4 regions of the Thiorhodococcus fuscus genome follow, and region 3 is predicted to be linked to each of the others. Evidence: predicted binding sites of a transcription regulator. Region 3 holds the regulator's gene; each other region holds the start of a gene.
What was found. The regulator sigma-54, encoded in region 3, starts transcription at its own class of promoters, with help from an activator protein. The targets are predictions, from matches to a motif close to TGGCANGNTNCNTGCTT.
Positions count from the first base shown of each region.

Region 1: a site for sigma-54 is predicted at 5,251-5,267, ahead of nifV (homocitrate synthase). Genes of this name have one in related genera too.
Region 2: a site for sigma-54 is predicted at 2,721-2,737, ahead of ACFSJC_RS19650 (formylmethanofuran dehydrogenase subunit B). Genes of this name have one in related genera too.
Region 4: a site for sigma-54 is predicted at 4,060-4,076, ahead of fliE (flagellar hook-basal body complex protein FliE). Genes of this name have one in related genera too.

Region 1 is NZ_JBHUHX010000016.1:22,153-29,354, forward strand. Features, by position in the region: gene clpX (ATP-dependent Clp protease ATP-binding subunit ClpX) at 1-951, opposite strand, end outside; gene nifM (nitrogen fixation protein NifM) at 948-1,835, opposite strand; gene ACFSJC_RS07685 (nitrogen fixation protein NifZ) at 1,832-2,308, opposite strand; gene nifW (nitrogenase-stabilizing/protective protein NifW) at 2,292-2,636, opposite strand; gene ACFSJC_RS07695 (hypothetical protein) at 2,706-3,248, opposite strand; gene cysE (serine O-acetyltransferase) at 3,256-4,038, opposite strand; gene nifV (homocitrate synthase) at 4,063-5,217, opposite strand; gene ACFSJC_RS07710 (bacteriohemerythrin) at 5,467-7,202, opposite strand, start outside.
Region 2 is NZ_JBHUHX010000062.1:96,213-103,414, forward strand. Features, by position in the region: gene ACFSJC_RS19645 (formylmethanofuran dehydrogenase subunit A) at 1-1,335, opposite strand, end outside; gene ACFSJC_RS19650 (formylmethanofuran dehydrogenase subunit B) at 1,329-2,639, opposite strand; gene ACFSJC_RS19655 (beta-ribofuranosylaminobenzene 5'-phosphate synthase family protein) at 2,970-3,986, shown strand; gene ACFSJC_RS19660 (NAD(P)-dependent methylenetetrahydromethanopterin dehydrogenase) at 3,995-4,897, shown strand; gene ACFSJC_RS19665 (ATP-grasp domain-containing protein) at 4,887-6,047, shown strand; gene mch (methenyltetrahydromethanopterin cyclohydrolase) at 6,044-7,021, shown strand; gene ACFSJC_RS19675 (ATP-grasp domain-containing protein) at 7,018-7,202, shown strand, end outside.
Region 3 is NZ_JBHUHX010000015.1:8,739-15,940, reverse strand. Features, by position in the region: gene hpf (ribosome hibernation-promoting factor, HPF/YfiA family) at 429-752, opposite strand; gene ACFSJC_RS06650 (RNA polymerase factor sigma-54) at 783-2,270, opposite strand; gene lptB (LPS export ABC transporter ATP-binding protein) at 2,541-3,266, opposite strand; gene lptA (lipopolysaccharide transport periplasmic protein LptA) at 3,291-3,812, opposite strand; gene lptC (LPS export ABC transporter periplasmic protein LptC) at 3,809-4,435, opposite strand; gene kdsC (3-deoxy-manno-octulosonate-8-phosphatase KdsC) at 4,432-4,953, opposite strand; gene ACFSJC_RS06625 (KpsF/GutQ family sugar-phosphate isomerase) at 5,022-6,041, opposite strand; gene ACFSJC_RS06620 (ABC transporter ATP-binding protein) at 6,387-7,202, shown strand, end outside.
Region 4 is NZ_JBHUHX010000039.1:63,773-70,974, reverse strand. Features, by position in the region: gene ACFSJC_RS13925 (FliH/SctL family protein) at 1-908, opposite strand, end outside; gene fliG (flagellar motor switch protein FliG) at 905-1,921, opposite strand; gene fliF (flagellar basal-body MS-ring/collar protein FliF) at 1,905-3,605, opposite strand; gene fliE (flagellar hook-basal body complex protein FliE) at 3,641-3,979, opposite strand; gene ACFSJC_RS13905 (sigma-54 interaction domain-containing protein) at 4,316-5,695, opposite strand; gene ACFSJC_RS13900 (PilZ domain-containing protein) at 5,786-6,334, opposite strand; gene ACFSJC_RS13895 (late competence development ComFB family protein) at 6,511-6,795, shown strand; gene ACFSJC_RS13890 (HDOD domain-containing protein) at 6,816-7,202, opposite strand, start outside.

The DNA of each region.
Region 1 (7,202 bases), on a different contig from region 3:
GTGCAGCCCGACCAGTACCGGGAAGCGTCCGATGAATTCGGGAATGAGACCGAACTGACGCAGATCGTCCGGATGGGTCTCGCGATAGAGTTCGGGGTCGCGCCTCTTATCGTCCTCATTGCGCGCGCCGACGTCCGCCTGAAACCCGATGCCCGAGGGGCCGGGGCGCAGGCGTCGCGTCAGCAGCTTCTCCAGGCCGGCGAAGGCGCCGCCGACCAAAAAGAGGATGTTGCGGGTGTCGATCAGGGCGCCATCGCCGCTGTCTTTGCGCCCCTTGGGATTGATCTTGACCTGGGTGCCCTCGACCAGCTTGAGCAGTGCCTGCTGCACGCCCTCGCCCGAGACATCGCGTGTGCCGTGAGCCGTTTCGCCCTGGCGCGCGAGTTTGTCGACCTCGTCGATGTAGACCATGCCCCATTCGGCGACCTCGCGGCTGCCGTTGGCGGCGTCGAGCAATCGGCCGAGAATGCTCTCGACGTCCTCGCCGACATAGCCCGCTTGGGTCAGTGTGGTGGCGTCGGCGATGACGAAGGGCACTCCGACGATGCGCGCCAGGGTGCTGGCCAGCAGCGTTTTCCCCGTCCCCGAGGGGCCGAGCAGCAGGATGTTCGACTTGTCGATCTCGACCCGGTCATCGTCGTCGAGCGAGCGGCGCGGATTCTTGGACTCGGCCGCGAGACGCTTGTAATGGTTGTAGACGGCGACGGCGAGCGACTCCTTGGCCGCCTCCTGGCCGATGACGTAGCGGTCCAGCTGTTCCTTGATCTGCAGGGGTTTGGGCGGCGACTTGAGCGGGCCGCTCAAGGCTCGGGCGCGCCCCCAGCTGCTGACGACCTGATGCGCCAGGGTGACGCAGGCCTCGCAGATATGGCCATCGAGGCCGGCAATCAGCGGTGTGTCCGGGGCCTGGGAGGCGCCGCAGAAGGAACAGGTGTGGACCGTGTCGTTCATGCTGTTGATGTCTCCTCGGTCGGGGGCGCCTGCTGGCGCAGTTCGGCAATCCATGCCTTCTGACAGTCACGGCTCCGACGCGCGTCCAGCGCCTCGCGGATCTTGGAGCGCGCGCGTTCGAATGGAACCTCGGTGGTCGCGTGGATGCGTTCGCAGAGAATCAGATGGAAGCCGATCTCGCTTTCGACGACATCGCTCACCTGGCCCTCGTCCAGAGCGAACAATGCGGCGTCGATTTCGGGGTAGAGCTTGCCTCGGGGCAAGGTGCCGAGTGCGCCTTCCTCCATGGAGGTCGGGCATTCGGAATGCGCACGCGCGAGCGGGCCGAACTGATTCGGATCGGACTGCAGCTGGGAGGCGATGCGCTCGATCCGTGCCCTGGCGGCCGAACGCTCGTTTTCGGCGTACTCGGCGTTGATGGTGATGAGGATGTGGCGCGCGGTGCGTCGCTCGGGGGCGATGAAGCGCGCCTGGTTCTGTGCGTAGAAGCGACGCTCGTCGGCCTCGGTGACGGCCTCGGCGCGGGCGCCGATGCGTTGCAGCACGGCGTCGAACAGCAGCTCTCGCTGCAGGGCGACCCGCAATCCGGATTCGTTCAGTCCGTTGCGTTCCAGGTCCGCCTGGAAGGCGTCCTCGTCCTCGAAACGCGCGCGAAGCTCGGCGACGGCCTCTTCGATGCGTGTCTCGGGAAGAAGCGTGTCGCGTGCCTCCGGCGATGAGAGCACCAGACTCTCCAGCTCCAGGGTCTGATGCGCCTGGCGTTCGGCCTGGCTCAGCTGATCGGCGGCGAGCGTGCTCGGTGCGCCTTGGAAACGTTCGCTCGCAGCGCGCAGCAGATGATATCGGTACTCGGGGCTCGATTCGCTGGGTCGGGTTTCGGTCATGGCTCGCTGCTGTTGTCTGTGTCGTTGATCGCGGGTTCGGACTCGGTCAGCGCGGTCTCCGGGACCAGCAGTGTGTTGCGGTCCAGGAAATGGACGTGATAGGCCACGCCGTCGGGGTGATCGCGCACGACCTTGATCACCTCGCCGATCTCGCCAGCCTCGACCAGGACTTGGCCCTGGATGCCGAGCGGGATGCGTGTGGCGACCTTGTCGCGGAACTCGAAGCGGCTGGGAACCCAGGGTGCGTCGACCGGAATCAGCTCCTCCTCGCGGCAGCCGACGATGCGGTCGGCGTCGAGGAAGTGCACCGAATAGATGATCTGGTCCTGGAGAAAGGTGCCGACATCTTTGACGAAGCCGGTGCTGCCACGCCGCACCAGCAGGGTTCCGGTCGACTCGCCCGGAAAGGTCCCGTCGTTGCGCACGTTGCGCACGACGCGGACCTCGTCTCCATAGTCATACTGAGGGCGCATGTTTCACCTGTCCCATCAGGTCGCTGAGCGGAACCGAGGCGGTGCGCGGCTCGTGCATATGGAAAACGCGGAAGACCTTCTCGGTCTTGGCATCGGAGCCGACGAAATCCTGATAGGCCTGGTTGAGCAGGTCGGCGTGCAGTGTCCAGCGGGCTTGGGTCTCGGTCGGCATCTCATCGACCTTGGCCAGATAGTCGTGGAAGCGCTGCAGGATGTGCAGCCGATTGACCTGAACCAGGCGCTGTTCGTATTGGATGCCGAAATACTCGAGGAAGTCCTCTGCGCTTGAGAGCTCGCTCATGTCGAGGTCGAAATCGTCGTCAGTCATGTGTGCCTCCGGATGGCGTCTCTGTGATCGTTGGATAGGGTCGGTCGCGTCGGACCCGATGGTTTCGCCTCAGCGTTTGAGGAAATGGATGTTGTCTCCCGAGCGCTCGATTTCGCTTTCGGTGACCGCCGAGCGGGCGATCTTCAGCAGATCGGCGATGCCGAGACGGTCGCTGGTGTCGATCTCGGCGATCTTCTCGAAGCGCTCCAGGGCCTGTGGCGCCTCGTTCAGACGCATCAGCAGGTAGCCGGAGCCCTTGAGCGCGAGTAGCAGGAAGCGCGTCAGGGTCATGGAGACCAGAACCGAGCGTCCCAGATCCTGCTCGGACAGATCCTGCCAGCGCTCGGGCAAATCGAGCCGGTTCGCAGTGATGGCGATGGCACGATCGGCGGTGATCAGCGCCTCGCGATAGCGGTGACGATAGTAGAAATAGCGATAGAGCGCGACCAGGACCGTCAGGTGATCGGGCTCCAGGAAATAGGCCTGGAGCAGGCTGAGTTCGGCCGCATCCTCGCCGTAGCGGCGGGCGGCATCGAGCAGCAGGCCCTCGACGTCCGAGCTGATCGGCTCGTCGAAATACATGTCCTCGCCAGCGAAATCCAATAGGTCCATGGTGATCTCAGGCGGTCTCGTCCTGTTGGCGGGTGTGCGGTGGTTCGCACATGCGCACGGCGTCGCAGCTGCCGCATTCGTGTTCGGGCTGGGTACCGCCGGGGATGCAGCCGTGAACGCCCGCAGCCTTTTCGAGCAGGCGGATGCGCTCCAGCAGACAGTTGATGGCGCCTGCGACCGGATCGGGGATCAGATGGTGGTCCAGATCGATGCCATGCGGATTGGGGCTGGCCGAGCGTCGCGAGCGGACGATCTTGGCCGGGATCCCCACCACGGTGCTCGATGCCGGGACGTCGCCGATGACGACCGAGTTGGCGCCGACCTTGACGTGATCGCCCAGGATCACCGGTCCCAGTATCTTGGCTCCGGCCCCGACCACGCAGCCATCGCCGAGCGTTGGGTGACGTTTGCCCTTGCGCCAGGAGGTGCCGCCCAGCGTGACCCCATGGTAGAGGGTGACGTCGTCGCCGACCTCGGCCGTCTCGCCGATCACGACTCCAGCCCCATGGTCGATGAAGAAGCGGCGTCCGATATCGGCGCCCGGATGGATGTCGATGCTGGTCCAGATCCGGGCCAGATAGGAGATGAAGCGCGGCAGCCAGCGCCAGCCTCGGAGCCAGAGCGGGTGGGCGAGCCGATAGAGAATCACCGCGTGCACGCCGGGGTAGGTGGTGTAGACCTCGAAACGGGTGCGCGCCGCTGGATCGCGTTCGAAGATGCAGTCGACATCCTCGGCGATGCTGGCCCAGGCTCCGGGCTTGGCAAGTGGCGCGAGCACGGCTTCGTTCATCTCTCGGCTCTCCGATGTTGGCTGTTACTGGAGCGAGATGGCCTGGTGATGACCGATCTCGGACAGGAAGCGGCACAGGTCGCCCGTCTCGGGCGAACGCTTGGTCTCGGTGACGAAGCGGCGCACCAGAGGCAGGACACGCTCGGCCTCGTCCATATTCAGGTCGAAGTGCAGCAGCTCTGAGTAGACCTGACGCACCGCGTGCTTTCCTGAGTGCTTGCCCAGGACCATGCGGTGCATGCGTCCGACCTCGGCAGGATCGATGCCCTGATAGTTCAGCGGATCCTTGAGCAGACCGTCGACATGGATGCCGGCCTCATGGGTGAAGGCGCCCGCGCCCACCAGGCTCTTGTGCCAGGCGACCGGCTTGCCGGAGGCCGTGGCGACCAGCTGCGACAGTTCCTCGAAATGGGTCAGGTCGATACCGCAATCAATGTGGTGGACGTGCTTGAGGCCGATGATGACCTCTTCCAGGGCGGCATTGCCTGCGCGCTCGCCGAGTCCGTGGACGGTGGTGTTGACATGGGTCGCGCCGCCGCGCACGGCGGCCAGGCTGTTGGCGGTGGCCAGGCCCAGGTCGTCGTGGGCGTGCATCTCGATCTCCATGTCGACGATGGCGCGCAGATCGCGGATGCGCTCGTACAGACCGAAGGGGTCCATGAGGCCCACGGTGTCGGCGAAGCGGAAGCGGCGCGCGCCGGCCTCCTGAGCGGTTTCGGCGGCGCGCCAGAGGAATTCGGGATCGGCGCGCGAGGCGTCCTCGCCACCGACGCAGACCTCCATGCCGAGGTCCTGGGCCGCGCGCACATGGCGCTCGATCTGGCTCAGCACCCAGTCGCGGTCGCGGCCGAGCTTGCGCGCGATCTGCTGATCGGACATGGGGATGGATAGGTCGATCATCTGTACCCCGAGATCGCGGCACTGGGCGATGTCGTTCGGCAGCATGCGGGTCCAGACCATGAGTCGGGCCGACAGACCCAAGGCAGCGACGGCGCGGATCGAGTCGCGTTCCTCGTCCCCCATCGCCGGGATGCCGACCTCCAGTTCGGGGACGCCGAGTGCGTCCAGACTGCGGGCGATCGCGAGCTTCTCGTCCAGTGAAAAGGCCACGCCTGCAGACTGTTCTCCATCGCGCAGGGTGGTGTCGTTGATGGTTACCTTGGTCGAGTCGATGGACATGGGTTGGCTCCAGAATGCCTATGCAGCTTACTGAAGCAACGGTTATGCCAGTTATTGGCGGCTGTTTTTACAGCCACTTAACCTCGCTTGCTGGCCTGCTTTGAGGGGTTTGCGACAAGCAGCCCAGGCATCGGTTGTCGGGGAAATGACCAAGCAAAGTGGTCTTGGAATTGGCCTTGGAGCCCATTGCGATCGTCTCTGGACGCGTCGATCTCGGCGTTGGAGCTTCGGTCGGGCGCGGTTCGTCGATCAGGCGCCTTTCGCCACCGGCTTCAGGATCTTGCGGTCGGACTTGAGGATGTGATCGATCAGCCAGCTGCGCAGATATTCGAGCATCTCCACCCCGGCGATGAAGGGGTTATGCGCGATTTCCAGGCGTAGTTCGTGGAGCTTTTCCTCGAACTCGCGGTGCCTCAGCTGGTGGGACTCAAGCTCGATCGGCGAACGCCCCAAGGCCGAGATCAACCGTTCCTCGGCGCGAAAATGGATGCGGGTGTACTGCTCCAGGGCAAATAGCGCCTTGGCAACCTCGGGTGTCGCGGCTTGCTGTTTGATGGCGCTATGGACGCGATTGGCCCAATAGATGAGATAGCGGTGGTGTTCGTCGATGATGTCGATGCCGACCGAAAAACGTTCGCTCCAGACGATCCACTCCTGCCGGCCCGGCTCCAGATTCACCGCAGGCAGCAGTTCGCGCGGATCGATGGCGTCGTCCTGATAGCGGGCTTTGATCGTCAGCAGCTCCGGGAGCGTCTCGGAAAAGGCGCGAACCACGCGAGGATCGAACGAGGATTCGCTCAATGACTCGATGGTGGCGACGGCGCGCTCGACCGGCCAGGCCTCTTTATAGGGTCGCTCCATGGTGAGCGCGTCGAAAACGTCGGCGACCGCGCAGATACGTCCGGAGAGTGGAATCGCCTCCCTGGACAGTCCATGGGGATAGCCGCTACCGTCCCATTTCTCGTGGTGGGTGAGGGCGATCTCACGGGCCAGCTCGATCAAAGGATCGTTGCCCTCCAAGATGCGGGCGCCGATCAGGGTGTGCCGCTTCATGGTGGCGAATTCCTCGGCGGTCAGCTTGCCCGGCTTGCGCAGAATGCTGTCGTCGATGCCGATCTTGCCGACGTCGTGCATCGGCGCAGCCAGTTCGATGAGTTCGCAGAGCGTCTCGTCGCAGTGCAGGGTGCGTGCGATGGCGCGGGCGTACTGACTCATGCGGGTCACGTGCAGCCCGGTCTCGGTGTCGCGGAATTCGGCGGCGACGCCGAGTCGTCGGATGACCTCGTTGCGGACCATTTGGATCTCGATCTGATTGATCCTCAGTTTCTCCTCGATCATCCGGCGGCGGATCAGTCCGCTGAAGGCGTCGGCGAGCTCGTTCATGAAATCCTGCTCGCCCGGCTGTGGGGTGTGGCCCTGCGGCATGATGATGCAGAGCGCGCCGTAGATCCGCTCGCCTTCCGTCAGGGGGAGCGAATAACCGCCGACCTTGAGCGGCCCCATGATGCAGTGTTGCGTGCTTTCGGAGACTTCCGCCAGGAACAGCGTTTGCCGTTTGAGCAGCGCCTGGCCGCAGAGACAGGATCCCTGGCGCGCCTTGGTGCAGATCATGCCTTGGTTGATGCTCATGCCGTGCTCGGCGACCAACACCAGCTCGTCGTGCCGATTGAAGAGAAAGAGCAGTCCGCGCGGTTCGATATCGAGCCAGTCGATGGCGTTCAGCAGGTCGAGGGTCTCGACCAGAAAGTGTTGCGGCGTCAGGTCGCGCAATGCCGCCCGCGTGATCGCCAGCAGCGCCTGTTGGCGGTCATGGATACGCTGACGCTCGATCTCGGTTCGATCGCGCTCCTCGGACACCTCGGCGATACGCTGGTGGAGCATCTGATGCCGCTCGCGCAGCTGGGCGGCGAGCGCCAGTTGGGCCGCGACGCGCGCCTTGAGCACGGGCGGGTTGATGGGCTTGGGGACATAGTCGGCCGCGCCGA
Region 2 (7,202 bases), on a different contig from region 3:
CCCCAGGATCCGTGCCGGTGCGGCCCGGGTCATGATGGCGATCTCGTAGAGGCTGTATTCGCGTTCCAGCGAGCCGAGCTGGCTCATGGCGGCGGCGTCCGGGTTGATCCGCGCGAGCTGATCGTTGCGGAAGCTGCGGTCCATCAGCAGCCGGATGAGATGCGGGTAGCTGGTGAAGGGCGCACCGTTGGGGTGGTCCGTGGTGAGGAAGACCCGCCAGGGATACTCGACCATGAGGAACAGCTCCAGCCCGATCGCCCATTGCAGGGCATTGACGAAGTTCTTGTCCTTGTAGCGAAAGGGTATGACTCCGCACCCGGCCTCGCACTCGATGTCCATGCAGGTCCATTTGCGCGGATGGGCGTGATGATGGTTGGCATACTGATGCATGCTGTCGCCCGAGATGGTCGCCGTCTGACCGAACATCACCTGTCCGACATCGATGGTGACGTTTTTCAGCCGATTTACGGCTTCGGCGATCTCGGCCGCCGCCGACGAGAAATGCCGATCCCCCTCGGTGCCGTAGGCGTGGAACTGGATGTGGGTCAGATGAATGGGAAAGCCTTCGGCGGCGGCCATGGTCGCGAGGGTCGCGGTCCGATTGCCGGGGACGCCCAGGTTGGATGCGTGGACGTGGAGCGGGTGCGGCACGCCCAGCTCGGCGACCGCGCGGCTCAGGGTGCGGATGATGTCGCGCGGCTTGAGCGGGTAGTGCGGGTGCTGCTCGTCGACGTCCAGCGTGCGGGCGTTGAACTTGAAGGCGTTGATCCCGCCCGGGTTGACCACCTTGATGCCGATGCACTGGGTGGCGTGCAGGGTCCAGGCGACATAGTCGTTGATGGTCTCCTGGCTCGCCCCCTCGCTCATGAGTTGCAGCAGCAGGTCGTCGTTGCCGAGCATGGCGTAGCCGCCGGTGTCGACCATCGGCGTGTCGGCCATCTCCATGTGCGACTGACGCGCGTTGATCGGCAGGATCGCGGGCTCGAAGCAGCAGGTATAGCCCATCTCCGCGTAACGGTAGCCGGCGGCGAGGGTCGAGGGTGCGGCATGGCCGCCGCCCGAGCGGGTCGAGGCGGTCCGGCTGCGTCGATGGGCGCGCTGGTCCTCCGGCAGCATGGCGCGGGCGATGTTGACCTTGCCGCCGCCGATATGGGTGTGCATGTCGATCGCGCCCGCCATGACCAGCTTGCCGTCCAGATCGAAGGTCTGTCCGGGCGTCTCGCCGGGCGGTGGGTGGTGCAGGATGCGGCCGTCGTGGATGTAGAGATCGCGGACCTCGCCGTCGATCCCGTTCGCGGGATCGTACAGTCGGCCGCCGACGAGCTTGGTCAGCACGGTGTCTCCTCCTGTGCGGTCTGCGCGAGGCGCTGGCCCAGCTGGGTGAGGATCTGGGCGACCGAGGGCAGTCCGAGATCCCGGATCTGTCCCAGCGGCAGCGGACAGGCGGCGTCGCTGCGATACCAGTGCCCCGGATGATCGATGCCCGGGACCCCGACCGGAATGAAGACCTCGGGCGGACGTTCGATAAGCAGTCCAGGGTGTCCCAGTACCAGTGTTGGATAGTCCGTCGATGGTGGGTCGCCGCCTCCCGGAATTGCGGCGATCCACAGCAGCAGGTCGCATTCGTTGCGGGCCAGGATGTCTTGGTGGCGGTTCAACATGGGGTCGTAGCGCGGACCCTGTTGTTGGAAATCGGTGCGAAGCGGATAGCCGCTCTGCCAGGTGCAGACCTGATTGACCGTGATGTCGCCGAGCGTGCCGGCCAATGGCAGCGCGGCGGCTCGGGTGGTTTGGTTGAGGTCGCGCACCAGTTCGCTCAGTGTCTGGACGGTCAGCTCGGCGTGCGGGAAATCCAGCTCGGCGGCAGACCAGACGAACAGGGCATAGCGGGCCGACTTGAGCTGCTCCGCCAGCGTCAGGAGCGTCTCGGCGTTCACGTCTGGGATGGCGTCGGCGCGCACCGGGCGTCCGGCGACGAGCCCGCGCAGCAGCCCGGCGAGTGCGCCGATCTGTCGGTTCTCGATCTGAATCACATTCTGAATGCAGCCCCGCAGTTCGGCCGGAACCGCTTGGCTTTCATAGGGGCCGATGAGGACGAAACGCCGCTCGCTCGTCTCCGTGAAAAGCGCCTCGGGCGGGCTTAGGACGCGCTCGATCAGTCTGGGGAAGCGTTCGTGCCATTGTGATCCGATCAGCACGACCAGATCGGCGCGATTGCGTGCCTCGGTCAGGGTCGTGGTCATCCAGCCGCTGTCCTGCTGCACCAATTGGTTGCGGAAGAGGGCGTCGCTGTTGACGTGATCCAGCAGTGCGCCGCACTGGTCGGCCAGGCTCAGTGCGGCGCGCATCCCGTTCACGTCGGTTGCGAGGCCGCCGAAGAGCGGTGCGCGTGCCTCGCGGAGTCGGCTGACGCACCGCTCCAGTGCCTCTTCGAGCGCGACAGGTCGCCCTGCGATCATGGGCGGTCGCGTTTCGGCCGCCATGAGTTGGGTGAAGGCATTGCGCGCGGTCTCGCAGCCGTTTCGAATGTCGATCGGGCCGTTCGAGTCCTGATGCTCCAGTTGCAGATCGTCACACGCGAGCCCACAAAAGGGGCAGGTGAGATGGTCCGTGCTGGCGGTGAGCTCGGTCTTCCACATGATGCTTCTGAGCGTCTCCCTGGAATGGACGTGGGAGTGAAGCCGCCGCGCGAGCGACGGGCGATTTCCGGCCGTGTTGCAACGCAGACATCATGCCATTTAGCCGATGGTTTCGCTGGCTTGATGCGCACCGTTGGCGCGCGCCGGTCAGGGCTGCCGGCTGGTCGCTCGGTGTGTCCAGCGGCATGCCTTCGAGTGACACTCTGAGTCAGCAGGGACACAGGCACGGCCGATCGTCATGTCCGCCGGGATCGCGAGCCTGTTTGCGATGGGCAGGGCATGTGATTTGCTTAGAGCGGATCAACGTCGATTTCGACAAGGGGGTAGTGGATGAATCATCGCTTCACGACGCGTTATCCGAATCATACGGTCGATGTGGAGGCGCCGGCTCGGCTTCATTTGGGATTCCTCGACCTCAACGGCGGTTTGGGGCGCCGCTTCGGCAGTCTGGGGCTGACCATCGAGGGGGTGGCGACCAGGTTGCGAGCCGAGAGTGCCGACGATTTCAGCGCCGAGGGGCCAGAGTCGGAGCGGGCGCTGGCATTCGCCCGAGCCTATGCGGCTCGACTCGGTCTTTCGGGAGGCGTGCGTCTGCATTTGCACGAAACGATTCCGGGGCATGCCGGCCTGGGGTCCGGGACGCAACTGGCGCTTGCGGTCGGAACGGCCATGGCGCGTCTCTACGAGGCCCATTCGGACAGCCGTGCGATTGCCGGTATGTTGGATCGTGGGCGGCGCTCCGGGATCGGTATCGGCGCCTTCGAGGATGGCGGATTCATCGTGGATTGCGGGCGTGATGAGCGTGCGTCGGACGAGGTTCCTCCGCTCGCCTTGCGCCTGACCTTCCCCGAGGACTGGCGTATCCTGCTGCTGTTCGACCAACGGGGACAGGGAATGCATGGCGAGCGGGAGGTGCGCGCGTTCGCCGAGCTGCCCGAGTTTCCCGAGGCGTCGGCCGGCCAACTGTGCCGGATCCTGCTGATGCAGGTCGTGCCCGGTCTGCTCGAAGGACGTTTGGACCCGGTGGCCGAGGGAATCGGTGTCATCCAGCGCACCGTCGGCGAGCATTTTGCGCCGGCCCAGGGCGGCCGCTTCGCCTCGCCGGCGGTGTCCGCAGCGCTCGACTGGGCGACCGGTCGGGGCTTCCCCGGGGTGGGCCAGAGTTCATGGGGGCCGACCGGATTCGTGCTGGCCGAGGATGGCGAACAGGCGCGCTGGCTGGAGCAGGGGCTCAAGCGGCGTTTCGGCGATCTGTCGCCACTGCGCTACCGTATCGTGACCGGGCGCAATCTCGGCGCCCGAGTGAACCGGATCGAGGCACCGATCAAACTTCGCCAAGAGAGCTGACCGATTCCATGGAAAAGCCCCTCATTCTGCACATGTTCACGGCGGCCAAGAACCTGAGCCCCTTCGACGTCAACATGGCCTGCGATGCCGGCTGGACGGTTTGCGTGCCCTATCTTCAGGTCGCGTTGGGCGAGGTTTCGGGACTGGTTCAGGACGCCATCTTCTCGCGCGGTCCCAAGGGCGTGAAACGCACCGGGATCTTCCTCGGCGGACGCGACATCCATCTGGCCAATGAGATGCTGGATGCAGCGCGGGGCGCCATGGTGCCGCCGTTCGAGGTCTCGGTCTTCGCCGATCCCAGCGGGGCCTTTACCACGGCGGCGGCCATGGTCGCCTGCGTCGAATCCGAGCTGCGCAAGCTGAGCGCCGAGGGGCTCGCCGGTCGCCGGATCCTGGTCTTCGGCGGAACCGGACCTGTGGGGACGGCCGCCGGCATGCTGGCCGCGAAGGCGGGCGCGGACGCGGCGATCGTCAGTCATCTGGGCCTGGGCAAGGCCGAGGAGGTGGTCCATGAGGTTGCGGATCGCTATGGGGTGACCCTGGGTGCCGAGGACGGCAGCAGCCCGGATCGTGTCGCTGCCCTGATGGCCGGGGCCGATGCCGTCTTCAACGCCGCCGCCGCTGGCGTTCAGGTGCTGAATGCCGATCAGCTCGCGGCCGGAACGCGGCTCAAGGTCGCCTGCGACGTCAATGCGGTTCCTCCGGAGGGGATCGAAGGGGTTGGTGTGATGGATCGAGGCGTGCCCATTGACGGCTCCCACAGCGGTGCGCTGGGGATCGGAGCGCTCGCGGTCGGCAACGTCAAGTATCAGGTGCAGCAGGCCCTGCTGCGCCAGATGCACGAGGCCGGATTCCCGCAATATCTGGGGCTCGACGCCGCCTTCGAGATGGCCCGCCGGCATGTCGACTGAGCGATCCGAATTGCTGATTGTCGCCAACTCAGGACGCGCGCTCGCCGAATCGGCCGTTCGCGCCGGATACCGGGTGCGGCTGATCGACGCCTTCGCCGATGAGGACAGCCGCGCCTGCGCCGAATGCATCCAGGTCCCCATGAAGGGCCATGGCTTGGACGCCGATGCCGTTCGGTGCGAGCTGGAGCGGATCCTCTCCCAGGCATCGGGGCGGCCGGATCTGATCTATGGTGCCGGATTGGAGCCCTCGGCGGATCTCCTCGAATGGCTGGAATCGCGGGTGACCGTGCTCGGGAACGATTCCAGCGTGCTGCGTCTGCTGGCCGATCCGATCGCCTGGTTCGCGCGGCTCGACCGTCTCGGCATCCCCTACCCGGAGGTCCGTTTCGATCCGCCGGAGCAGGACACGGGCTGGCTGCTCAAGGAGCCCGCAAGCAGCGGTGGTCTCGGGGTTCGGTGCTGGCGCTCCGGTCTGTCGCGGCCGCAAGGGGCGCACTATTTTCAGCGCCTTCTGGACGGCGCGCCCATGTCCTTTCTCTTCATCGCCGATGGGAAGCGCGCGATCCCGATCGGTTACAGCCGGCTGTCGAATGCAGCCGATGCCATGGATGGCCCGTTCTTCTATGCGGGGGCCAGAAGCCTCGATGCGGCCGAGGCCGCTCGGTGCCGGGTGATCGAGACCTATGCGCGGGCGCTGGTCGCCGATCTGGGTCTGCGTGGCATCAATGGCATGGATTTCATCCTGCATGGGGGGCGGGTCCAGCTGCTGGAGCTCAATCCCCGTCCCACGGCGACCCTGGCGCTCCATCCCTGCCCCTTGGCCGAGGGCTGGGTCGCATGTCAGGTTCAAGCCTGTCAGGGTCTGTTGCCGGATCCCGCTCTTCATGCGGCGTCCCGTGCGACCGCCCACCGCATTCTCTATGCCGAGCGCGATTTCTCGGTTCCGGCCGGACTCCATTGGCCCGATTGGGTCCGGGATCGGCCCTGGCCCGGAACCTGGATTCCGCGCGGCGCGCCCCTGTGCAGCCTGTACGCAGAGGCGACCGACATGGATGCGTTGGAGAGGCTGCTCGCCGAGCGCGCTCGTCTGGTCGTCTCGTTCCTTACGGACAGGTCGACCCTTTCGATGTCTACCGAGGTGATTTCATGATCGAGCGCCGCCCGAGCCTCAACGCTCTCGTTTCCCCATTGGTCGACGCACTGGTCGCCGATGCCGATTGGCTGCGCCTGGAGGTGCGGCGTCTGGAGAACGGCGCCCAGCTCATCGATGCGGGCATCTCGGCGCTCGGTGGCCTGGAGGCCGGGCGGCGGATCTCCGAGATCTGTCTCGGAGGTCTGAGTCGGGTGAGGCTGAGCGGTAGCGGTCCGGTTCCCGGTTGGCCGTCCAACGTCGAGGTGAGCGCCGCCGATCCGGTGCTGGCCTGTCTGGGCAGCCAGTACGCGGGATGGAGCCTGACGCACGGTGAGGGCAAGGGCGCCTTTCATGCGCTCGGATCCGGACCCGGCCGGGCGCTCGCAGGCAAGGAGCCGCTCTTCGCCGAACTCCGATATCGCGACCGGTCCGAGCGGGCCTGTCTGGTCCTGGAGGTCGACAAGGAGCCGCCGCTTCCGCTGGTCGACAAGATTGCGAGCGAGTGTGGGGTCGATCCGTCGGCCCTGACCCTCATCCTCACTCCGACCAGCAGCCTCGTCGGAACCGTTCAGATCGTCTCACGGGTGCTGGAGGTGGCGCTGCACAAGACGCACGAACTGGGGTTCGACCTGGATCGGATCCACGACGGGATGGGCAGCGCGCCGCTGCCGCCGCCCTCGCCCGATTTCGTCACCGCCATGGGGCGGACCAACGACGCCATCCTCTTCGGCGGGCAGGTGCATCTTTTCCTGGGTGGGCGAGACGACGTCATCGAGGAATTGGCCGAGCGTCTGCCCAGCAGTGCCTCGCGCGACTACGGACGGCCGTTCGCCGAGGTCTTCAAGGCGTATGACTACGACTTCTTTCAGGTCGATCCGCTGCTCTTCAGTCCGGCTCGGATTCTGCTGACTGCCGTGGAGAGCGGGCGGACCTTTGCGGCGGGCCGGATCGACCTCGATCTGCTCGCGGCCTCATTTGGGATCGCTCCATGATCCAGCCGACCCGGCGTATCGCCATCTTCACCGACGATCCGGGCTGGCACGGCGCGCGTCTGCGCCAGGCGTTTGCCGCGCATGGCTGGGACAGTCGCTATGTCTCGCTGCAGGCGTGCCGCTTCGATCTGATGGCCGATGGCGCCGGACTGGTCATTCCCGGGTTCGATGGTTTGCCGGA
Region 3 (7,202 bases):
AACTCCTGTCAGGCACCGGCGCGTTTCACGGCGATCATGTCGCTTGGCGATGGTTGCCAGAGGCATCGCGGACAAGTGATTCTGGTCATGAGTCGTGGTTTCCTCGAAATCGGCCCGATGACGGGTGCATGGGATGACGGGTGCATCATATGTGCTCAGTCGCCATCGTCTCAATGAAAAACACCTCGAACGGCCTTCCTTGTGTCCGTTCGAGGTGTCGCGCGCCTCAGCGAGTCGGCGCAGCGGTCAGATCGATGCGTATCGGGATCTTAGGCGCTTTCGGTCAACGTTCATGCGACGACCTGGCGTGACGTCCGTCTTCGGTGTCGGGCGAGGGCGGGGCGGCGCTTGGCCATGCTCCCGCCGGCCCTCTTAGAGGACGAACGCCCATTCGGCGTCATTCGGTATGAACGTTTCCGGCCATCGCCTCATTCCTCCTCGGCGGCGGCGATCGGTGCACCAGGTCGGTGGCTGTTCTTCTTCTCCTTGTAGCGGATCACTTGTCGATCGAGCTTGTCGATGAGCCCGTCGATGGCTGCGTACATGTCTTCATGGGCGGAGTCGGCAAATACCTTGCCTCCATTGATATGGAGCGTCGCCTCCGCCTTTTGGGTGAGCTTTTCAACGCTGAGGACGACGTGGGCGTTGATGACGTGGTCGAAGTGTCGTTCGAGACGTTCGAATTTGCTGTCGACATAACCCTTCAGCGCTTCGGTTACGTCGATGTGGTGACCCGTCAGGTTAATCTGCATCATTTGACTCCTTAGGTTCAAACAGCCTGCTCATGCTAGGCGTTTGCGCTCGTTCGAGGGTGGGATACCCATTGCCTCGCGATATTTGGCGACTGTTCGGCGTGCGACCTTGATGCCCTGATCAGCGAGTTCCTGTGCGATTTTGCTGTCGCTCAAGGGCTTTCTGGCGGATTCCCCCGAGATCAGCTTGCGAATCAGGGCGCGGATCGCCGTGGATGAACACTCGCCGCCAGAAGCGGTGTTGACGTGCGATGAAAAGAAATACTTGAACTCGAATGTGCCTCGCGGTGTATGCATGTACTTCTGGGTGGTGACCCGGGATACGGTGGATTCGTGCAGTTCGAGCGCCTCGGCGATGTCGCGCAGAACCATCGGGCGCATGCCCTCGTCGCCGAGTTCGAAGAAGTCCTGTTGCATCTCCACGATCTTGGATCCCACGCGCAGAACCGTGTCGTTGCGGCTGGCCAGGCTCTTGATGAACCATCGTGCCTCCTGCAGATGGCTCTTGAGCGTGGTGCTGTCCGCGCTTTGATCCGAGCGCCTGATCAGTCGCGCGTAATCCGCGTTCACTCTCAGTTTCGGCGTCGACTCCGGATTGAGTTCGACGTGCCAGCGACCCTCCCCTTTACGGACGAAGATGTCGGGGACAACGTACTCCGGCGGCGCCTCTTCGATCAAGGTCCCCGGCTTCGGATTGAGTTGGCGGATGAGCGCGACCGCCTCCGCGATGCGCTCCTCCGGTTCCTTCAGCAGGCGGGCGAGCGCGCCGAGGTCCCTTCTGGGCAAATGCTCGAAACCCTCAGCGCAGACCCGAAGGGCCAGGTTGCGTGCAGGAACCTGGTCGGGCAACTGACGCAGCTGGATGATCAGGCATTCCTGGATGCTGCGTGCGCCGATGCCTGGCGGGTCGAGCGATTGGACGCGGTGGATCAGCGTCTCGACCTCCTCGACGCTGATATCCGGGTTGTCGATGGCGGCGAGCAGCTCATCGACGTCCGCGCGCAGATAGCCGGCCTGATCGATCGAGTCGATGACCGTCTGAGCGATCATGAAGTCGCGCTCGTTCAGACGGCTCAGATTCAGCTGCCAGGCGAGATGATCCTGCAGGCTTTGTGGGCGGCTCTGCTGGGCGAACGGATCGAAATCGGAGCTGTCGTCGCTGCCGTGCGAGGTCGGCGGCAGATAGCTGTCGAAGACGTCGGTCCACTGGGTGTCGACCGGCAGATCGTCCGGCATCTCGTTCGACTCGGCGCGGATCTCGCGATCCACGGCCAAGTCCTGCTCGCCGCGCTGGGGTTCCGCCTCGACCTGGCTCTGGTCGAGCCGCACGTCGCTCTGCTCACTGGCCGCGAAACGTTCGTTCTCATCGCCCTCTTCGAGCATGAGATTGGTTTCGAGTGCCTCTTGGATCTCCTTCTGGAGCTCGAGCGTCGAGAGTTGCAGCAGCTTGATCGCCTGCTGCAACTGGGGCGTCATGGTGAGGTGTTGGCTGAGGCGAAGCTGGATGGATTGCTTCATCGATCGCGTACGCGCCTTGAGGTGAACCGCTTGAGGTCTAAAGCAATAAGAGTGCCTGTTGCCATTCTAGCCCATTTCGGCGAAAAGAGCCGCCAGTCGCCGGAGGTTGGTTTGCGGCTTTGTTTTGTAAGACATTTCTGTCTTTCACTCGCCAGATATGGGGCGGGCGGTGCAGAACGCCATCCAGTCCATGATGGACCGGCGCTGGCGGCTGACGGCGTGAGGCTGGTGGCTATATGTCGGCTCATGGATGCTTCGTGAGGTCGCCGTTCACATCGAGAAGTCGGCGCCGAGATAGACGTCTCGAACCTGCTGGTTGGCGAGCAACTCGCGCGGCTGGCCCGAGGCGATTACGTTTCCATTACTGATGATGTAGCCTCGATCGCAGATATCGAGTGTCTCGCGGACATTGTGGTCCGTGATGAGGACGCCGATGCGCCGGTCCCGCAGATGGGAGACGATGGCCTTGATGTCGCCCACGGCGATGGGGTCGACGCCCGCAAAGGGTTCGTCGAGCAGCATGACGACCGGATCCACCGCGAGCGCGCGGGCGATTTCGAGCCGTCTCCGTTCTCCGCCCGAAAGGCTCAGGGCGAGCGAATCGCCGACATGCGCGATGCCCAGCTCTTCGAGCAGTCGCTCGCAGCGCTCCTCGCGCTCGGCGCGCTTGAGATCGCGTCGGGTCTCCAGGATGGCCAGGATGTTCTCGCGTGCCGATAGTTTGCGGAAGACCGAGGGCTCTTGCGCCAGATAGCTGAGTCCGGCGCGTGCGCGCGCATGCATCGGCATGCGGGTGATGTCGCGGTCGTTCAGCGAGATCCGGCCCTGGTCGGCCGTGATGAGCCCGACGATCAGGTAAAAGCAGGTCGTCTTGCCGGCACCGTTGGGTCCCAGCAGGCCGACGACCTCTCCTGGTTCGACCTCGACCGAGACGTCTTGCAGCACCTGCCGCCGACGGTAGTGTTTCTTCAGGTGTTCGGCGCGCAGTGCGGTCAAACGGGCCTCCTCATCGCAGGTGCCTTATTGCTTTTCGGGGGTGATGGTGATCTTGACCCGTCCCGAGCCTCCAGCGCGGAATTGGGCGTGGGCGCGATCGTAGATGATGCGCTCGCTGGTCAGTCGGTCCTCTCCCTGGATCAGCACGCCATCGCCGATCAGGACGAGCTCGTCCTTGTCGGCGTTGTATTCGATCCGTTTGGCGAATGCGTGCACCTCGCTCTGGTCGCCGTCGAGACGCTGTTTGTAGCGTGCCGGCTTGCCCAGCGCGATGATGAACTTGGGTTGGCGGTCCTCGCGATGGTAGACGGTCACATGGTCGGCCAGGAGCTGCATGCTGCCCTGGTCGACCTGGACGTTGCCGACATAGACGCTGGTGTTGTCGCTTTCGCGGACCTCGACGTCGTCGGCCTCGATCAGAATCGGCTGTTTGGCGTCATCCTTCAGCGCCCAGGCCTGTCCGGCGCTCATGACGGCGAGTGCGGCCAGGAATAGGTGTGCGATGGGCCTGGGTGCGCGGGTCTGGTCGGCTTTGAGGGTCGTCATGGGTGCGGATCCTGCTCGGGATCGGACTCGGGCGCGAGCCGGATGCGCGCGCGTCCATGGAAGGTGGTGCGGGTCGGTTCGTTATACCAGAGGCGCATTCCGTTCGCGGTCAGTGCGTCGCCATCGCTGTCGACCCGTACTTCGAGATCGGTTTCGGCCAATCCTTGCTCGCGCCAGATATCCAGACGTTCGGTCTCGAAATGCGCCGGGCGGCTTTCATCGTCGCTCGCTCGGTCCAGCTCGACGTTGCCCTCCAGGCGGATCTGATCGCCGTCCGCGTAGATGGTGCCTCGGTCGGCCTTGGCGTTCCAGGGTGGTCCCTTGGTCTGGTACAGCTCCAGGCGCGGCTGGTCCAGTTCGGAGATATTGTCCGTGGCGTAGTGCCGCAGCTCGGTCGCCTTCAGATGACGGATCGGCCGCCCGCTGTCGTTGGTCTCGACCGCCGAGAATCGATCGACGACATAGTCCGGCAGTCGGGGGCGCGTCCGGTGCGCGCCGACATCCCCGTCCGGTGTCTTGAGCTGCCACCAGGCGATGGCCCCGACGATCGCGAACAGGATCGCGAGCATCAGTTGCCGTCCGCTCCAGAAGGGGCGATCGAAATAGCCGAAATAGGCGCTCATCGATAGCGCGACATCATCTGCTCGAAGGTGCCCTGAGCATCCATGATCATTTCGCACACTTCGCGCGCCGCGCCGCGTCCGCCGGGCGCGACAGTGCACCAGTGCGCCAGGTCGCGGACCTGCGGTTGGGCGTCCGCGACGGCCACGGCGAGCCCGACGCGGCGCATCACGGGCAGGTCCACCACGTCGTCGCCGACATAGGCGATCGTTTCGTCTGGCAGCTCAAGGCGTTGCTTGAGTTCCTCGTAGGCAGGAAGCTTTTCGCGGTAGCCCTGGAAGACGTCGGAGACGCCGAGACTCTCCATGCGCATCTGCACCACATTGGAGGTGCGTCCGGTGATGACGGCCAGCCGCACGCCGCTCTGCTGGAGCATGACCATGCCGTGTCCGTCGCGCGAATTGAACGCCTTGTACTCGAGCCCGTCGTCGCCGAGATAGAGACTCCCGTCCGTCAGCACGCCGTCGACATCGAAAATGACCAGTCGGATCCGGGATGCGCGTTCTCGAATGTCCTGCATGGCTGGCTGACCTCGTTGGCTGTGGATCGTTGTGGTGTCCTGGGTGTCCGGCGCGACGCCTGTCGGCGTCACACCACGCCCGCTCGGAGCAGGTCGTGCATGTTGAGTGCCCCGATCGGTCTGCGCTGGGCGTCGAGCACCAGCAGGCCATTGATGGACATGGATTCCATCAGTCGCACGGCCTCCACGGCGAGCGCGTCCTGCGACAGCGTGACGCAGTCGCGCGTCATGACCGAATCGATGCGTGTCTGGTGGACGTCGATCCCGCGATCGAGTGCGCGGCGCAGGTCGCCGTCGGTGAAGATTCCGGCGAGTGTGCCGTCGGCGGCCAGGATCGCGCTCATCCCCAGTCCGCCGCGCGACATCTCCTCCAGCGTGGCCATGAGGCTGGTGCCCAGGGCAACCGTCGGCAGGCGTTCGCCGTGGTGCATGACGTCGCGGACGTGCAGCAGCAGTCGTCGTCCGAGCGTTCCGGCCGGATGCGAGCGTGCGAAGTCCTCGGCGGTGAAGCCTCGGCTTTCGAGCAGAGCGATCGCCAGTGCGTCGCCCATGGCCAGCGCGGCCGTGGTGCTCGATGTAGGGGCCAGGCCCAGCGGACAGGCCTCGCTGGCGACGCTGATGTCGAGGCAGACATCGGCCTCGCGCGCCAGGGTCGAGCCGCGTCGGCCGGTCATGGAGATCAGGGGGACGGCGAGTCGCTTGATGATCGGCAGGATGACCAGAAGCTCGTTCGTCTCGCCCGAGTTGGAGATGGCGAGAACCACGTCGCGTGGCGTGATCATGCCCAGATCGCCGTGGCTCGCCTCGCCGGGATGGACGAAGAAGGCCGGACTGCCGGTGCTGGCGAGGGTCGCGGCGATCTTTCCGCCGATGTGCCCCGACTTGCCCATGCCGAGCACCACGATGCGTCCCTCGCACGCAAGCATGTAGCGGCAGGCGCTGAGAAAGGCCGAATCGATGCGTGCGCCCAGGGCGGCGACCGAGGCGGCCTCGATGTCGATCACGGCGCGGCCGAGTTCGAGGATCTTTTCCGCCTGGCCGTCGGCCAGCGCGGCCTCGCGTGCGCCGAGTTGTCTGCGTTCTGTCATGCGTGCCGGGGTCCTGGGTTTAGCGCCTAATTCATCGTCATGGGGCTCGGGTGGTGCACAAAAATACACCATGGGCGACTCGGATGTCCTCCGGGTCCCGGTATTTGCGTCGAGTGAAGCGCTGTTCCGGGGCATTCGGGCCGCACGGTTCGCCTTGACGCCCATGGGTTCGGTCGCGAGAATCACCTGTTTTTCGTCAATGACGCGTCTTGCGCGGATCCATCATCATGCATAGGCGAGGCTCGGGGGCGGTGTCGGTGACTCGGTGCGCGGCAGGCCGCGCCGGGGCATTGTATGCGCTCATCCATGAATCGATGCCGATTTCGATGGCGGCGGGGGATGGTCATGTCCGGTGAAACCGATCGCGATCTGGCCGACCAAGACCTCTTGGTGAAGATTCGCGGGCTCCGGTTCAGTCGCGGATCCCGCGTCATTTTCGAGGACCTCGATCTCGATATCCGCCGAGGTTCCGTGACCGCCGTCATGGGGCCAAGCGGTACAGGCAAGACGACGCTGCTCAAGCTGATCACCGGACAGCTGCATCCCGACGCAGGCACTATCGAGGTCGATGGCGAGGACGTGCTGCGGCTGGACAAGGCTGGGCTCTACCGGTTGCGCCGACGCATGGGGATGCTGTTTCAAAGCGGCGCGCTGCTCACGGATCTCAGCGTCTTCGAGAACGTCGCCTATCCGCTGCGCGAGCACACCGATCTGCGTCCCTCGATGCTGCGCAAGCTGGTTCTGCTGAAGCTTGAGGCGGTCGGCCTGCGCGGCGCGCGCGATCTGATGCCGAGCGAGCTTTCCGGCGGTATGGCGCGCCGCGTCGCCTTGGCGCGTGCGATCGCGCTCGATCCCATGATGATCCTCTATGACGAGCCCTTCACCGGCCAGGATCCGATCTCGATGGGGATGCTGGTGACGCTGATCCGTCAGCTCAACGATGCCTCTGGCATGACCAGCATCCTGGTGTCGCACGACGTGCGCGAGACGTCCGGTATCGCCGATTTTCTCTATCTCATTTCGCAGGGGCGGGTCGTCGCCCAGGGAACGCCGAAGGAGATCGCCCAGGATTCGTCCGAGTGGGTGCGCCAGTTCATGGATGGTCTGCCCGACGGGCCGGTTCACTTCCATTACCCGGCACCGCCGCTGGCCGAAGATCTG
Region 4 (7,202 bases), on a different contig from region 3:
ATATCAACTGGGTCCGTCTTGGGTTCGGAAAGGGACTCGGATTCCGGCGCATCGGGCTCTGGTGTATCGGGTTCCGGTGCATCGGGGTCGGACGCATCCGTCATCGACTCATGCGCGTCGAGCCGGGACCCATCCTCTTCGGTTGCCACTGCGTCGACAGCCTCTGGTGGAGCATCCGCCACCAGCGGTCGCGCCAACTCACCCCAGATGGCCTCAACCGCCTGGCGCAAACGCGTTTCAAAGCGGGCGTCGATACGGCTCGGGCCACTTTCCACTATGCAACCACCGCGCCGCATCTCGGGATCCGGAATCCAGGAAACGGCCTCGTCCCGCGTCTGGACATAGGTTTCGAGGATTTGCTGTTCGTCCGGATGGATATGGACTCGGATCTTGTGCTGGCGTGACGGCAACTGATCCAAGGCACGCCGCAGAACACCCTGCAACAACTCGGGCCGCCGATCGAGCGTGTCCATGATCACGCGCTCGGCCAAGGTCACCGTCAAGGTGAGAAGCTCGGGCTCCAGGTCGTCGCCGAGCGAGGCCAGCGGGTCGGCCAGGTCGTGAGCGATACCTTCCAGGGCGGCGACCGTCTCGCGCAACTGCTGCTCGGTCTGCTCGCGCAGCTCCTGCTCGCGCGCCTCACGCTCCTGACACTCAGCCGCCGCCTCGGTGTCGGCCTTTTCGCGCCCTTCTTTGTAGCCCGCCTGATACCCCTCGCGAAAACCCGCCTCTGCACCGGAGAGGCGCGCCTCCTCCTTGATGGCGGCAACCTCCTCCTCGGTGGGCGGCTCGATCTCGGGCTCGGGAGGCTCGGGGGGCGGAGGTGGCGGGGCCCCAACATCCGGCGGCAGCCAGCGACGCACCTCCGGGCCGAAATCCTCCACCACGGCTTCCCGTAGGCGACTCACAACATGCCCTCACCACCCTTAGCGCCGAGAACGATTTCGCCGCTATCGGCAAGCCGCCTAGCAACGGCCAGAATTTCCTTCTGAGCCACTTCGACATCGCTGACTCGAACCGGCCCCTTGGTTTCGAGGTCGTCTCTCAGCATCTCGGCGGCGCGTTTGGACATGTTCTTGAAGATCTTGTCTCGGAGCTCTTCCTCGGCACCCTTGAGGGCGAGCACCAGTGACTCGGTCGAGACCTCGCGCAGCAGCGTCTGGATGCCGCGATCGTCGACACCGACCAGATTGCCAAAGACGAACATCAACTCCTGGATACGCTCGGCCAGATCCTCGTCGACCTGATTGACACTCTCCATGATCACGGATTCGAGCGCCGTATCCACGAAATTCAGGATTTCGGCTGCCGCCTTGACGCCACCGATCATGGAAGACTTCGCCGTGTTCTTACCAGAGAGCTGTTGCTCCAGAATCTCGTCGAGTTCCTGCAACGCGGCCGGCTGTACGCCATCCAGGGTCGCGATGCGCAGGATCAGATCCGACTGCATCCGCTCCGGCAGATAGGACATGGTCTCCGCCGACTGATCCGGATCCAGATGCGAGAGCACGATCGCGACGATCTGGGGATGCTCGTTGCGGATCAATTCAGCAATGGCGCGCGGATCAAGCCACTTTAGCGCCTCCAACCCCTTTGAATTGCGCCCGAGCAAAATCCTGTCGATGAGACCGGACGCCTTGTCCTCACCCAGAGCAGACATCAGCACACTACGCACATAGTCGTCGGCGCCGACACCGAGGGAGGTTTGATCCTGCACGGCCTCCGAGAACTCGCGCAGCACATAGTCGATATCCGATCGCGTCACCTTGTCCAGGGACGCCATCGCCGTACCGATCTTCTGAACCTCCTTCGGTCCCATGTGGCGCAGGATCTCGGCCGCAGACGCCTCACCGAGGCTCATCATAAATACTGCGGTCCGCTCGGCACCGGTCATTTTCGAGGGATCAGTTGCCATCGCCATCCAACCAGGATTTGATTACTTGAACGACCAGTTTGGGATCCTCTTTGATCATCTCACGCACGGCTTCGAGATCCAGGTCCTGCTGCGGGTTACTCCTGGGTCCGAGCAGCGCAGAGACCGCCGAAGACCCTTGAGTCAAGGCCAGTTGCTCCTCGTCCCCCGCCTCGCCCTCGTCGCCGTCCTCATCCGAATCAGACTCGTCGGTCAGGGCGCGGGTTCCACCCTCGCCAGCGGCACCTTCGAGCGCCTCCTGCAACTCGGGCGGCTTGGGAACCAACTGCTGTAGTGCCGGTTTGACCACCATGAGCAGAACGAGCAAGGCCGTCAGGAAACCGCCGACGATTTTGACCAGTTCGAGGAACCAGGGCTCGGTCCAAAACTTGACCGCTTCATCATCAAGTGTATCAGGCACGAAAGAGACCGAGCTCACATTCAGCGAATCGCCCCGAGCCTCGTTGAAACCGACGGCCCCGCGTACCAGCGCGCGGATCTTGTCCATCTCATCCTCGGATCGAGGGACACGCACGGGCTCGCCCTGATCGTTGGTCTGATCCTGATAGTCGATGACCACGGCCGTCGATAGACGCTTCACGCCCCCAGGGGATTCCTGGACGTGAGCGATGGTGCGATCGACCTCATAGTTGCGAGTCGCCTGCTGACTGCGACTGCTCGGAACGACAGAGGAGGCATCGCCCGCCTGCTGCTGTCTCCCGGTGATACCGCCCTGCGGCGGCTGATTGGTCAGCGCGCCGGGGATCCCCCCGATCGCCGGATCCGCGCCAATCTTCTCCTCCTCGCTGGTCTGCTCCGAACGGATCGCCGTGCGGTCTGGATCGTAGCTTTCCTGGGTACGTTCCACGCGCGAAAAGTCGACGTCGGCAGCGACCTGCACCCGGACCCGGTCACGTCCCACGATGGGTGTCAGCAGGCTCTGAACACGCTCGACGAAACCCGCCTCAACACGCCTGGTGTAATCCAGATTGTCGAGCGTCAGCTTGCTTCCCTCGTTATCGTCTTTGGCGGTCATGAGACGACCGGTCTGATCGACAACGGTCACACGCTCCGGCAAGAGCTCCGGAACGCTCGACGACACCAGATGCACGATCGCCGCGACCTGGGCGTCGGTCAGACTCCGATTTCCCGCAAGACGCACGACCACGGAAGCGCTCGGCGGGGTACGTTCGCGCACGAAGACCGAGCGCTCGGCCTGGGCAAGATGCACGCGCGCCGACTCGACCGGCTCCAGCGTCGCCACGGAACGCCCCAATTCGCCCTCGAGCGCACGCTGATAGCGGGCGCCCTCGATCAGGCGGCTGGTTCCGAACCCGGAATCCTGTTGCAGGAGCTCGAAACCGATATCGGCGCTCTTCGGCAGACCTTGCCCGGCCAACAGCAAACGGGTCTCGGCGACCCGCTGCTTGGGAATCTCGATACGACCCGAGACATTGTCGACCTTGTAGGGCACGCCCATCTGCGTCAGGGACTTCATCACCTCGGCCGCTTCCCCCTCATCCATCTGCCCGAACAGCGGAGCATACGTGGGCTTCAAGGCCCAGAAGAGGATGGCGGCAGCCGCCACGATGCCGCCCGTCACCATTCCGATGAGCGCAACCTGACGCCCGACGGACATTTCCTTGAACGTATCGAGGCCCGTTGATAGAGCAGCGGTGAGAGAGGACGCCATTGACGAGTATCTCCGCTATCGCAACCGTAACGCCCTTAGACCTGCATGCTCATAACTTCCTGGTAGGCCGAAAGCAACCGGTTACGTACCTGATTGGTCGCCTCGAAGGCGATCGAGGATTTGTTCATCGCCACCATCACCTGAGGTAGGGAAACGTTGGCGTCGCCGAGTTCGAATTGGGTCTGCATGGTCGTTGCTTCTTTCTGAATCTGGTTCACGGAACGAATGGCATCACGCATCGTGCTTGCGAAATCCTCTCCATCGAGCTCGCGAGTCGGTTCAACCTTGGAGACGGGCTCGGCACCCTCCACGCGGCCAGACTGAGAGAGTGCGCGCATCTGCTGCAGCACATTCTGAATCTGCATTTCGCTCATCTCTGCCGTCTCCGTGATTCGCCAGGGCCCTGTCCCAAACGCCAGTCAGTCGTCGGCACGATGGGAACGATGCCCCTCCCATGCAAATTCAGAGCCATCCAAAAACAAACGGGTAACGCGCAGATCGAACCGGAAGGACAGCGAAACGCCAACGTCGAAACGCGAGGACCGGAACACAGGGCTTTCGCAGCTCAAGCGATGGAGAGAGTGATTCGAAGGGCTGAGAGAATCGCGAACAACGATCGGCCGGCAAAGGGGCGTGAGCGACAAACGCTACGACCGACCGATTCGGAGGGACAATATATTGACGCTTAGGCTCCGCCTGAACCGTCGCGATCAGAGATCTTGTGTCGCATCACGGGCGTCGCGTTCAAGGCCGAACTTCCTCATCCGCTCGACCAGCGTCGTCCGCCGCATCCCCAGACGTCGTGCCGCACGCGCGACCACGAAATCGTTCTCGGTGAGGGCAATAACGATCATCTGACGCTCCAGCTCATTCATATATTCGCGCAACTCGGTCCCCTCAGGCGGCAAACCCGTCACCGTGCCGCCGAGCACGGCCTTTTCATGCGAACCGACAGCGGGCGGCGACTCAAGAGGCTCCAACAGGGGATCCAGCTGAGAGGGCCGAAATTTCGACGGCAGCTGAGCGAGATCGACTAACTGATCCGGATACATGATGGACAACTGTTCGAGCAAATTGGCCAGTTCGCGGATATTTCCTGGCCAGGAGAGCGATTCGAGATGGGCGATCACGGCCGGGGTAAGATTGGCCGGAGTTGCGCCCTGCTCTTTCAGACGCCGCTCCAGCGTCGCGATCAGCAGTGGAATATCGCTGCGACGCTCCCTAAGCGAAGGAAGATCGACCGGAAACACGTTCAGGCGAAAAAAAAGATCTTGCCGAAAACTCCCAGCGTCCACCGCCTCTTCCAGATTGCGATGGGTCGCCGAAATGATGCGCGCGTTGGTCTGTAGCGGCTTATTCGAGCCAACCCGTTCGAAGGTTCGCTCCTGCAGCACGCGCAGCAGCTTGACCTGCATCGGCAAAGGCATGTCCCCGATCTCATCCAGAAAGAGAACACCGTCGTCGGCCAGCTCGAAACGTCCGGCACGGGCAGTGAACGCGCCGGTAAAGGCGCCTTTCTCATGCCCGAACAGCTCGCTCTCCAGCAAATCTGGAGGGATGGCCCCGCAATTGACCGCAACGAAGGGTTTGCCCGAGCGATTCGAGGCTGCATGGATCGCACGAGCGACCACCTCCTTGCCCGACCCGGTTTCGCCGAGGATCAAAACCGTGGCATCCGTGTTGGCGACCTGCGCGATGAGACGCTTGACGTTGAGCATGGTCACATGACGACCGACCAATCCGACATCCGCCACGGCGTCGAGCCCGACCCCGCATTGCAACCGCTGCAAGACCTGAATGACCTGGCCGGGCGTTAGGGGCGAGGTGACGACGAAGGCTCGTCGCCGCAGAGTCGCCTCCTCCTGCCCAGGATCCTCCGTGGGCTGACAGACCAGCGGCGCGGGGAGAGCATCCTGCAATGCGTCCAGCGATCGCGCCAACACGGACGGCGTATCGCACAGCCATAGCGCCGAAAGACCCGACGGAATCTCACCCGGATCCTTCACCTCGCAGACCTCGCAACCGAGGAATTCCAGGATGCAAGCGGTCGCGATGCGCGCCGACGCCTGACCGTGCAGACCAATTCTCAACACCTGTACCGATTCCCCAAGCCCATAAGGGCGTACGCAATCCTTGATGATTGAACGAATAATGATTGATAGGAGCCGTCAAACACGGCATTAGGTACCACGTCGCGACACATCATGGCGCGGGGCGTCGCGCATTCGCCGTCGAGCCACTTCACGTCGATGCATGCGAAAGACCCACCGCCCGATCGCATCGCGCAGACCCGGATCCCGACAACGCCAGCTCGCGCCGCACGCCCCATCCCGCAGCGCAATCGGCCCCAGTTCCAGTACCACCGGCTGAGCAAGCCAACGACTGGGATAGACCTCGATACGATCGCAGTTCGATGGCAGCACGCACGCGGAAATGACCACCCCATCGGCGCTCACGGTCACGACAGAGCCCTGCGGAATCCGATCGGCGAGCAGAGATGAAACCAGATCGGTCAGAAGATCTATCTTGGTTTCCAGCCGTTGCAGCTCCGGCGCCGGAGGATCTTCCTTGGAACGGACCTGCGCTCCCTCTTCAAGCATGGCAATCGCGTCGAACAGACGCACCGCCGCGTCGCCTGCGGTGATCGGGCGCTCGCTCGGGCCGACCGCAAGCTCCAGGGTCACCGAGAGGTCGTCACCAAGCACATCGCGCCAGATCTCTTTCCTCATGCAGCCACCACGCCCAAGCAGACTATGCCCGGAGGATCCTAACCGCTTCAGGGTCAAGGGGAAAGGGATTCACACCGAGAGGGCCACACTTGCTAAGATCGGTTCCTACGGCCCGGATCCAAAGGGCATCACCCTGATTCAATACCACGACACCATCCAACCGAACAGGTACGCAGATGCCATCCAACATCGGCAACTATTACGAGCGACTCGTCATGGAGTGCATTCGAGAGACTATCGAAGCGGACAAGGCGTCCGACGAAGCGGCCTATATCGAGGACCTCGCCTGCGTTGCACTCAACAATCTACCACCACGCTATATCAGACACTCGATCGACCTGGCCTCTCACCTCAGCGACGAGGAGCGCGATCAGATGCATCGACAGGTCACCGAGGCGGTCGAAAAGGCGCGAACGATCATTCAACGCCGCAGCGAAGACCGCGATCTGGGTCTCTCCTGACACTCGGAAGCCTCCGGCGATTACGCCGACTGCCGTTCCAAGGCCAGCCCCGCCAGCTCCACCAGACGCTGGAAAGCATCGAAGGCCGCCGCATCGAGCTGACAATCGGCGGTGCGGCGATCAGCATAAATCATGCCGATCGGACGTCCTCCGGCCCAAAGCGACATGACGAAGAAGCGTTCGACGCCAATCAGCTCCAACAGCCGCGCCGGCAGACGTGGCAGAAGCTCAGCCGCATTCTCGTCGCTCAACCATAATGACGCGCGACGCTCCATCAGAAATCCCAGACAGCCAGCCTCGGCGAGCGACAGACTGAAACGGTTGAAGGCCGGCTCGAAATCCGTCCCGACCAGATACTCGGACCTACAGATGTTGGCGCGTGCCGAATAGCTCGCGAACACCACCCG